Linked DNA regions of Xanthocytophaga agilis. The protein of the gene in region 2 binds, or shares a complex with, the protein of the main gene of each other region. Links are inferred from orthologs where the notes say so. Each region holds a gene or a part of one and is shown on either strand. Other genes may lie near its edges.

The links.
Region 1: the proteins of dinB (region 2) and dnaN are in contact, whole or in part, in a solved structure (PDB 1OK7), measured with the Escherichia coli proteins. The link is inferred for Xanthocytophaga agilis from one-to-one orthologs.

The regions. Positions count from the first base shown.
Region 1 is NZ_JASJOU010000023.1:90,564-96,221, reverse strand. What follows is about bases 1,581-4,499. They hold dnaN (DNA polymerase III subunit beta), read right to left. Parts: upstream 3,643-4,499; coding sequence 2,518-3,642; downstream 1,581-2,517. Other genes in these bases: QNI22_RS37850 (hypothetical protein), read right to left, coding at 3,995-4,499; QNI22_RS37860 (SixA phosphatase family protein), read left to right, coding at 1,969-2,478; QNI22_RS37865 (cold-shock protein), read right to left, coding at 1,622-1,816. Outside these bases: QNI22_RS37875 (J domain-containing protein), read right to left, coding at 1-362; QNI22_RS37870 (HAD family hydrolase), read right to left, coding at 763-1,371; more of QNI22_RS37850, read right to left, coding at 4,500-4,531; gliding motility-associated ABC transporter substrate-binding protein GldG, read right to left, coding at 4,528-5,658. UniProt on the Escherichia coli protein: Confers DNA tethering and processivity to DNA polymerases and other proteins. Acts as a clamp, forming a ring around DNA (a reaction catalyzed by the clamp-loading complex) which diffuses in an ATP-independent manner freely and bidirectionally along dsDNA.
Region 2 is NZ_JASJOU010000001.1:1,595,604-1,601,187, reverse strand. Bases 1-2,845 are described here. They hold dinB (DNA polymerase IV), read left to right. Parts: upstream 1-804; coding sequence 805-1,887; downstream 1,888-2,845. Other genes in these bases: QNI22_RS06560 (GAF domain-containing protein), read right to left, coding at 1,958-2,845; QNI22_RS06570 (tetratricopeptide repeat protein), read right to left, coding at 1-224. Also shown: more of QNI22_RS06560, read right to left, coding at 2,846-3,580; QNI22_RS06555 (hypothetical protein), read left to right, coding at 4,164-4,877; QNI22_RS06550 (DUF4180 domain-containing protein), read right to left, coding at 4,891-5,238. UniProt on the Escherichia coli protein: Poorly processive, error-prone DNA polymerase involved in translesion repair and untargeted mutagenesis. Copies undamaged DNA at stalled replication forks, which arise in vivo from mismatched or misaligned primer ends.

The sequences.
Region 1 (5,658 bases), on a different replicon or contig from region 2:
CCAAGCATCCACAGAAAATAAGCTACTATTTTTATAGGCAGATAGGCCCATGATCTTTTAAATGATTCATTATTCCTGCGAAATTCCTCCTGCCACATCTTTGCATATCGTAAAGCTTTCTCCTGATGTGTTTCTGGTCGTAGCAAATCCATAAGAAATGAGTATTCTGGAATTATCTGCTTTTCCTCATTTACCAGTCGCTCATACGCATCATTTATTTCCACAAAAGCAACATCCGCATTATCTGATGGGTTTACATCCGGGTGGATAGCTTTTGCCTTTTTCCTGTAAGCCCGTTTGATCTCTGCCTGGTCTGCGCCGGGTGAAATTCCCAATATCCGATAATCATTTTCAATACCCATGGTTGTCTGGCTTTAAGTGGTAACTCTAACTATTTCATATGCGCTGTCCCCGCATGTATGATTTCATAAAAAAATCTGAAAAATCGTCTTACTCCTTTTTCTTTAATTCGGTTTTCTAATGTATTGTAAACGCTGAAAACGCAAAAAAACAGATATTTTTTTCATGAAATTTACTAAAAAAAAGCTACAAGAGAAAGAACTTGTTGTTAATCAATGATTTGGTTGGTACTGTAGAGTCTACCTTACATATGTAAGTTTTTTCAGTTTATGGCTTTATCTCGCTACGTAAGGTGCTCATAATAGAAGCCAGTCTGGTTAATAGGTTTCAGGTTCATAGTAAGTACAACAGGTCTGACAAATACTTTGCCAGACCTGTTGTACTTACTATGAACCTGAATGTTTATATATGGACGTTATATTCCTGCAGGGCTGTTTCAATTTGTTTGGGTGATTCCAGATGGATAGTGGCTATTCCCAAAGCTCTGGCAGCTTTTACATTGCGTAAATTGTCGTCAATAAACAATGAATCGTTAGGGGCGATCTGATAACGTGTAAGAAGGATAGTATAAAATTCGGGAAATGGTTTACGACTTTTTTCTTCTCCAGACATAACAATACCATCAAACCAGGATAAAAATTCATATCTGCTCAAGGCAATAGGAAATGTTTCAGCAGACCAGTTGGTCAACGCATACAATTTGTACTGGCCAGATTCTTTTAGCTTTTTAAGCGTTTGCACTGTCTCATCAAATGTGCCACCCAGCATTTCTTCCCAGCGCCCGTAAAATGCACGTATTTGTTCTGCATATTCCGGATGTTTTTCTACAAGCTCATCTGTTGCTTCTTGCAACAGGCGACCTGCATCTTGTTCTTCGTTCCAGTCAGGGGTGCAGATATGTGTAAGGAAATGTTCCATTTCATCAGCAGAGGTAAAGATTTTTCGAAATAGGTAGCGGGGATTCCAGTCTATAAGGACTCCTCCTAAATCAAAAATAATTGTATTTATCATTATTGTGGTTTGATTGGTTGTTTCAGAAATAACCTTTCTAGCTATTCATTTGTTCTCTGATGGGTCAACTTATTTCAGGACGGGAGAGCCCTATAAAAAAAGCCCGGCATATCGCAGGGCTTTTTTATTTAATACTTTTTGAGCAATCAAAACAACAGCATTATAGTTTAAATCGGGAGTTACTGATAGTCAGGTATAGCCTTGGGCGTTCAGTAGGGGATTAGAACGGAGATCGGTAACCGAAAACTATTTATATCTTTTTTACGTTGACTGCGTTTTTGCCTTTTCTTCCGTCCATTGTATCAAAGGATACACGGTCGTTTTCTTTAATGCCTTGGTCTAGCAGACCGGTAATATGAACAAAAATTTCCTGATTGGAATCATCATCTTTAATAAAACCATATCCTTTGGTTGCATTAAAGAATTTTACTGTGCCTGTTTGCATGAAAATGAAAAGAAAATATAATGGAACATTTTCCAAATATAAAAATTTAATTTAATTCCAGGCAATAATTTCACTCAAAAAGAAAGGTCATTTTCGGGCTTTTCAGCATAATATTTCACAATAAGATCAAGATAAAGTATCATCTTTGGCATATGAAAACAATCTACCTTTTCAGGCATGGAAAATCAAGCTGGAAAGATGCCCAGCTGAGTGATTTTGACAGACCTCTTAACAAAAGAGGTAAGCAGGATGTACCCTTTATGGGACAGTTGCTGCTCTATATGAATGTGAAACCAGATCTATGGATCAGTAGCTCTGCAAAACGAGCCTGGAGCACGGCTAAGCGAGTTGCAACAGAGTTAAAGGTAGGCAAAGAAAATATAATAAAAATGGATCGGCTGTATCATGCAGAGCCAGAAACTTTGTTACAGGTAATCCAGGGACTTTCTGTAACCGCTTCCTCTGTAATTCTTTTTGGCCATAATCCAGGTTTAACAGAGTTGGCTACACTGTTATGTGATTATGAGTTTACGGATATTCCGACCAGTGGAGTTGTGGGTATTCAGTTCTCAAAAGCAGCTAACTGGACAGATGTCAATTTTCATCAGGGGAAGATGATCTTTTTTGAATCCCCTAAAAACAACAGTAGCGCACCTGAGTAATCAGATGCGCTACTATCTTATAAGGCCTAGAGATTTGGATTATGCATAGTTATTTAACATAACAGGCATTACCAGCATCAGTACATCCTCATTATCATCTTTTTCTTTAGGAAGAATCAATCCGGCACGATTAGGAGCTGATAGTTCAATTACAACATCTTTAGCTGTAAGGTTGCTTAACATCTCTATGAGGAAACGGGCATTGAAACCAATTTCCATTTCTTCTCCGTTGTATTCACAAGGAAGCTTTTCTACTGCCTCATTAGAGAAATCCAGATCCTCTGCAGAAATTTTTACTTCCTTAGGTGTAATCCGAAGACGCACTTGGTTTGTTGCTCTATTGGCGTAGATAGCAATACGACGCAGAGAAGCCAGCAATTCAAGACGGCTTATTCCCAAATGGTTAGGATTGTTTTTAGGGATTGCATTGATATAGTCAGGGAATCTCTCGTCAATCAGACGACAGATCATGCGAATATTGTCAAATGTGAAAAATGCATTAGATTGATTAAATTCTGCTCTGACAACTGTTTTTTCTGTTGGCAAAGATGATTTTAACAGATTCAATGCTTTTCTTGGAACGATCAGTGTGTTTTCGTCTCCAGAGCCGATGTCTGTACGACGATAACGGATAAGACGATGTCCATCAGTAGCTACAAACGTCACACTGTCACCATTCAGCTCAAAAAAGACTCCAGTCATGGCAGGACGTAACTCATCTGTGCTTGTAGCAAAAATGGTATTGCCAATAGCCCGTTCCAGTATATCTGAAGGAAAATCTACCGAATAAGCTTTTTGCACTACAGGAACACGCGGGAAATCAGCCGCATTTTCACCTGACAATTTATAACGTCCATTATCGGAAAGAATTTCAATACCATATGTGTTGGCATCTATCTCAAACACGATAGGTTGTTCTGGAAGACCTTTCAGTGTATCTAATAATATTTTAGCAGGAACCGCAATACTTCCCACATCTCCCGAATCAATATCCATATCTGCAATCATGGTTGTTTGCAGATCAGAAGCAGTAATAGTCAGTTGAGTATTATTGATTTGAAAGAGAAAGTTTTCGAGAATTGGTACAATCGGGTTGCTGGCAATAACCCCACTAATAGCAGACAACTGCTTGAGCAAAGCCGAAGAAGAAACGATAAACTTCATATTGGGATATATTTTTTGAATCTATTGGACAAATGTAAGAAAATCAACAATGCGCTTGAAATCCTATGAAAATATTTTTCAAAGAAGCTAATGTAAGCTGTAGTCTTTCTGCTACGCCTAAATACCTTATTAATGATTTTCTATGTTCAGTATAGGAAAATATTTGGATGTAGTTTACTTCTTTTTTTGCAATTACAGTCTATTTGTAAGACAAATATTCTAAAAAGATAAATACATTATTTCCGGGAATCCAGAATATCATTGTTCATTCATGCTTTATACTACTTTGTTTTGTCTTAGTATGATTACAAACTTCTTTTTGAGAATTACTGATACTTATTCTACTGTTAACTTATATCTCGCCAATTGAAGTTTGATAATAACATAACTGGTAACCTTGGGTGCCTTCTATAAAATAAAGAACCTTATAGGCTCTCCACTTAGGTTTTTTATTAATAATTAGATCCCAACCCATCGTAAATCTGAATATCGGAGTATAATTAGGAACAGGAATAGTATTATAAGTATTTTCTTTAAAATCTTTTTCTGTAATACATTCCAGATCTGTATATTCTGCTGTAAGTACATCCTCAATGAGATCGTTTGTAAATAAATTATCAAAGTCAGACAAGAACTTCTCTTGTGAATAATGCTTATTTACCATCTCAAGAGGAAATCGTGTCAATGTTGTCATCTGGGATTTATCATGGTTTAGCAGTGCTTGCTGAAACTCATGCCAGAACTTAGAGATAGTGATAGGATATTCACATGTCACAGATTTTGGAGCGAGTATTCCTTTAAGTGTTGTACTATCTGATTTGGTTTTCTCAAGGCATCCAGATAGTAAAACTATTAACAAAACAACAGATGCAGAAGAGCCTTTTCTCATACTGCATATTTTCTTTTACGCCAGTAGGCTCTGATCAACCCTAATATTACAATAACTACAATAGGTAATACAAGGTTAATAAGTTGCCACTGGAGTCTTTCTTCCTGTACTTTCAGCTTATCTAAAGGTCGTAATACTACTTCTTTGGCTCTGGCAGCGATAACTCCGTTTTCATCGATAAGATAATCAACTGCATGTAAGATAAAGTCTTTGTTGGCAAAGGTAGTATTCATAAACTGATCATATCCTAATGCCGCGGGTTTACCTGTTTTGGGATCTATTTCATTTGCTGGCAGATCTCCATCTGAACAAATGATGATTTTTGACGGATTACCGTATTCTTTGAACGTTTTAAAGCGAGGATCGACTTGGGTAATACGGTTGGCATATAACGAATGAAACTTGCCTTCAAGGAGATATGCTACCGACTGTGGCCCTGCACGATATTGTCTGGGATCAGGGTTGAGTCGTGCTTCATTAAAATCGATTTGAGCAGGTACTGCATTTACCTTTGAGTAAGGAGAGGTGAACATCAAAGGTGTTTTTTGTATTCCTACTGCTTTTACAGTGTCAATGGTACCTGCATAATGCAGATAAACGGCATCCAGGTTTCGGACAATAGGATGTTTGGAAAATGTATTTACCAATGGAAAAAAGCGCCAGGGCATCAACTTAACCTGTGGCTGCGAACCCATATTGCCAACAGTCATAGGTATAGCGCCGCTGCTCGTCAGGTCCTGAATCACATTGTCATTCAGGCGCACACCATATCTGAAAAATAAATCATCCAGATTTAAGTCATTTTTAATAAGTAGTGTGCTTTCTCCGCGCAATATAGTATCTGATTTAAGGGCATCTACAAAGAATAGTGCTTTTCCTCCATTTACAATAAACTGATCAATTTTATACTTATCTTCTTCTGAAAAGGCTGAATCAGGCTTGGCTACAATGATGGCATCCAAACCTTTGAGCTCCGGTTGTTTTTGCATAGGAACCAGAAATACATCATAGAACTTCTGAAGCGAAGTAATCATATCTGCCATTTGTATTGGACGCAGATTGCCATAGCCTTGAATGATACCAATCCGTTTTCTTTCTTTATTGGTTAGTTGGCGGATGGCAGAAGC
Region 2 (5,584 bases):
AGTTTTTCCGGATTATCCGAATTGCCAGCATTTTGTAGGATACGTACAATTGACAATGCCTCTTTCATCGGAAGTTGAGTGAGGCGTGCATCCAACGTTTCAAAAAAGGTTTCGTATTGATGGGCTTTTGTATGGAGAAATTCCTGTTTCAAACTATCCTGTGATAGTATCTGGGCATATCCTGACAGATAGATGAATATAAATAGAAGGTAGAAATGCTTCATTGATGTGGGTATGGGTATGGTCACTCACCTCAGTAAGATTGTACTATCTTTAGTAACCAGAATGTTGTAATTTGCTTTTTGGTAGAATTTCTGTAGTTAGACTATAGCCTGCTGAAAATCAATGTTTACACTAATACAATATGCGAATATAAAGGTGAACTATATAGATAAAAAGATATATTTTATTACAGAGAACTTCTTAATAGATAATCTGTTTGTGGTTGAGATAGCAGCCTCTTTTTTAACGGCTTCACATAACTTTAGTATAAATTATTACATACAAAAGTCAGAGGTGATTTCTGAAAATGGTATGTATCAGACAACATACCTTTATAGTACCTTTCTATTGTGCCAGAATGAGATTTTACAAAACGGCGAATAAAGCTTCGTTTTATTTTTTATACAATATCTATTAATTTATAAAGTTTTAGCCCAGTGATAGAAAACAGCAGGAGAAATACTAAGAACTTGATAGTAAAGAATAAAGAATGCTGTTAGAACGCGAGGTTTATTCGCTATTTTTGTGAGTAAGTATTTTTTTAATTGACAGAAGAACACTAGTATGCATTAACCTGCTGATATGCGGAAGATTATACATATAGATATGGATGCTTTCTATGCCTCTGTTGAGCAACGGGACTTTCCGCAGTATCGTGGCAGGCCGGTAATTGTAGGTGGTTCACCGGAAGGGAGAGGTGTTGTGGCTACAGCCAGTTATGAGGCACGTCGATATGGAGTACACTCTGCTATGTCTGCTGGAAAAGCTCGTCAGTTATGTCCGCATGCCATCTTTGTATACCCGCGGTTTGATGTTTATAAAGCTATTTCCTTGGAAATACGGGAAATTTTCAGGCGTTATACAGACCTGATTGAGCCTCTCTCACTGGATGAAGCGTATCTGGATGTGACTACTGATAAGTTGCAGATAGGCTCTGCTATGGAAATTGCGGAACAGATTCGAGCATTTATTTTTAGTGAGCTTCATCTTACAGCCTCAGCTGGGGTTTCCGTAAATAAATTTGTGGCTAAGATTGCTTCAGGTATGCAAAAACCCAATGGGATTACTTTTATTGGCCCTTCCAAGATTGAAACTTTTATGGAGAAGCTGCCTGTGGAGAAGTTTTTTGGGGTAGGAGAAGTGACTGCCCGTAAAATGAAGAGTATGCATTTACACACAGGTGCTGATCTGAAAAGGTTATCTGAAGTTGAGTTAATCCGAATCTTTGGTAAGATGGGTTCATTCTACTACAGAATTGTACGTGGCATTGATGAAAGGCCTGTACAGCCGTTTCGTGAACGAAAATCATTGGGTGTAGAAGATACCTTTCCTGAGGATCTGACCCAGCTAGCACAGATGGATGCTGAATTGTATACTATCAGTCAGAAGCTGATAGAACGTCTGCAACGAAGCAATGCCAAAGGAAGAACCCTGACCTTAAAAATTAAATACAACGACTTCTCTCAGATCACCCGGAGCCAGTCTTTTGCTATACCTCTTGTCGATGTCTCAACCATTTATACAATTGCTCTGCAACTCTTGGAAAAGACAGAGCCTGAATCCAAACCTATACGATTGTTAGGAATCTCCATCTCCAACTTCGAAGACGTTTCTTCTGATCCGTTACAAGCCGATAAATCAGGCCAGCTCTGGCTGTTTTCATGATGGTTGCTTAATACGATCAAAAAAAAGGCCTACATTTGTAGGCCTTGGTAAGATCTGAATAATTTATAAGCTAAGCAGTTTCTCTTTCCTGTAGTGAACGCAGTGCATCCTGTAATTCCTGAATCTGGTTTAGATACTCCTGTTCTTTCCGGAACATTTCTTCCTGGGTAGCAGCCAGCTCTTCCATATTCTGACGCATTTCTTCTTCCTGTGACTTCATTTCCTCTGCCTGTTGCTGACTATCGTCCAGTAATTGCCGTGTCCGTTCATTGGTTCTGACAGAAACAATTGTCGATGCCATCTGCTGGGCTAGTTTTTCGATAAATGCAATCTTATAACTTTCCAGTTTCTCAAAAGAGGCAAGCTCGATTACACCCTGTACATTGTCATTTACCTTCATAGGCATGATAAGCAGGCAGGTAGGGTTAGCCATACCCAATCCGGAAGTAATCTTAAGGTAATCCTGAGGAATATCTGTCAGGTATATATAGTCTTTTTCAAGTACTGCCTGTCCTACAAGCCCTTCTCCGATAGCAACCTCTCTGTAAAGGTATTTTTTCCGGTTATAAGCATAGGCTGCCTTAAGCTCCAGATATGGTTTGTCATCATCGCCTGCCAGCAAAAATAAACCACCCTGATTAGCGCCAATGTATTTAACCAGTTCTGAGATGATGGCATTTGTCAGTGTATCCAGATCAGTTTCTTTACGTAACAGTTCACCCATAAAGTTTAGACCTTCATTGGTCCAGTTACGTTGCGTATCTTCTTTTTTCACTTCCTTCATGCGTTTCTGCATTTTCTGTAGTTCGCCTACCAGGTTATTTTGGTTTAACGCCTGATTAGAGTCATTTAATCCTTCCCAGTGTGCTTCCTCTTCTTCTGTAATTTTCTTTATAAACACAGCTGCCTTTTTCAGATTTTCCATAGATTCTTCTATCACATTCCGGCTATGTTCATGACCTGGATGAAACAGATATTGTTGATTGGTCTCCTGAAGTTCTTTGAGTAAGGCTTGCTGATCTTTACTTTGTTTCTTAAGAATATTGATAATCCAGTAGAGAGTGGGTAATCCCATAATAAGGAGTAATACCTGTATCCAGGCATTACGGCTAACAGCTGTATCATAGTCCATTTGCGCTTTTTGTGCAACTGCGTGTTCAAATGTTTCCAGTCGTACGTGCAGGCTATTCCATGCGCCCCATGTACGTGACCCTCTGTCTTCAGCCAATGCACGTTTAAAGTCCTCTGTACTGTCTACTTTTAGCATCTCAATCATACCCTGGCCAAACTGGTGGTAATTTTTCAAAACACCCTTTACTTCTGCCAGAGAAGTTAGAAATGAGTCCAGCTTAACCGTAGATTCAGGCATAAGCGCTTTCTGTTCTGTAATAATTTTGGCCAGTGTATCGGCTACACGTTGTGAAGCACTGACATTATAGCCAATATGGCCTATAAAGCCATCGTCCTTTGTAATGCCAAATCCACGAAGGTTTTTGTCATAGTTTACCAGACCCTGGTTCTGAACTTCCATAGAATGCGATAAAATCGCTTCAGACAGTTTCTGAGCATAAGTCGTAGTAGACATTATATATCGGTTATAAAAGACCGTTACTGCGGATAGTATAATCAGAATCCCAACAAGGGCTGCTGATAGGACAATGCCATTCTGGCGTACAAAGGTTTTTAACGTCATATAAGATACCATCTAAACAATACAATACATAAGTACCTGAATAGTTATCAGTCGCATTCTTTCCAAAACAGAAGAGAATTTCCGAGGCAAAAGCGTAATCATGAGATTGGCTATACAAAAAATATTTATAGCTACTTATCAGATTATTTTCAAGGGTGGTATTCATTTTACAGAATGTACACGCCTGCAGCACAATTACTTTTCTACCTTGTGTTTGTAAGGATACAATACTGCTAATCTGAATCTTTCGGGTGCAAATTAGATATACTTTGAAACTCGTAAAACTATAATAGCCAGCTATTCAGTAGTTATGTAATATTCAGATCTATTCAGTAAATTTTGGGCATAACTGTCTCTTTAAAGTTATAAAAAAGGTATAAAAAGGGTAGAAACAACTGATTTGACAGTAACAAAGAATGTGTGATCTGAGATGGAATATCACAGATAGGTTAAAAATTACATTTCTGAAAAAAATAACAAATGTGTTTTCTGCCTAAATAAGATTATTGATTGGTTTTGACTAAACTCTGATCTGTTTTTCAGATATCTTGCACTTGTATTTATATAAATGTTTTGGTTTGTAATGGGAAGACATCTATACCTTTATAAATTAAATACTATTCAGCTTCAGGAGCAGTTGTCTCTTGAGATTAAACGACTGGATGATTCTGAACAATCGTTTAAAAACTGGCTTTCCAGAGAAAATGATGTATCATATGAAACAATAACTCAAAAGACTGCCCAAACCCCTGACTCACTTACGGGAAGCGAACTGTCTCAACTGACAACATGGCTTTGGAATGTATATGGTGATGCGAACTATGATGAGGTATTACTATTGCTTGCCCAATTGGGTCTTGAAGAAATATGGTGGGAAGGTATTACCTATTATTGCAATGTGATAATTGAGCAGTTGAATGAATATTTTGACCAATTGCCAGAAAGATCATCTCCTCCGGATTATCTTTTTACCTCTAAAGAGTTAGTAAATTTTATAGAGTGGATGATTATTCTTCTAGGATATTTCTTTGTTAACGAAGGAATGGGAGAAGACGAGGAACTGAAAAAGCTTACCAAACAAATAGATGAATTGTTTTTGATTCATTCTGGCCACTATGAACAGGCTCAGAAGATATATAAAGAGCAGTTGCAACAGCGCCAGGAGTTGGGTGAATCCTATACAGGCAAATGGAGTACTGACTATTTTTCTACTGCTTGGAGGGTATTTGATCTGATCACTCTGCGAGCTGTTGTTGCAGAGTCAAACACAAGCCTTTATCTGCTAGATTCTTATTAATAGCAGAATACATTCAGGATAAAGCTTCTTCCAGTGTGGAAACAAACTTTACCAGAGATCCTTTATTGCTTTCGTATATGAAGCTTTGCAAACTATTGCTGGAATACTGAGAAAAATTACCTACGATAGCCAATTGCATACGATAATTTGAGAATTTCTGCAGAACCTCACCTGCCAGCTTGGTTTTCAGATCAAAAAAGTCTGGTGTGATATTCTGTTTATATACAATAATCTTTTCTGCTCCCTGATAAGAACAATTACCAATCAGATCCAGTGCATCCTGTAAACTGGTAATTATCAGGACTTCAGAGATGACTTCTGCAATAGAAGTACCATTGATCTGGTGGATTTTTATATTCATGAGGATAAGTAAAGAACGGTAGATTTCTTATCGCAAAAATGAGAATTTTTTCTTTACTAGTTATTAAATGAGTGGAAGCACTTAATGATTATTTAGCTGGGATCTTGGAGAATAGATCGAAATGATCCTATATTTTTCGATTAGGCTCTCCACGCCAACTAATAAGCAGTAATAACATCACACCACATTTTTCCTTTATACATCTATATTTTGAAAGAGAAATAAAGAGACTATAGCTTGTCTTTAAATGGAGTAGATAAAAGAGTGATAGATTATTTCTTTTTGGCCTTATCATTTTGGATTGTCATTGTACAAATTACTTTTGTATAAATCCTATTTTGTGTCA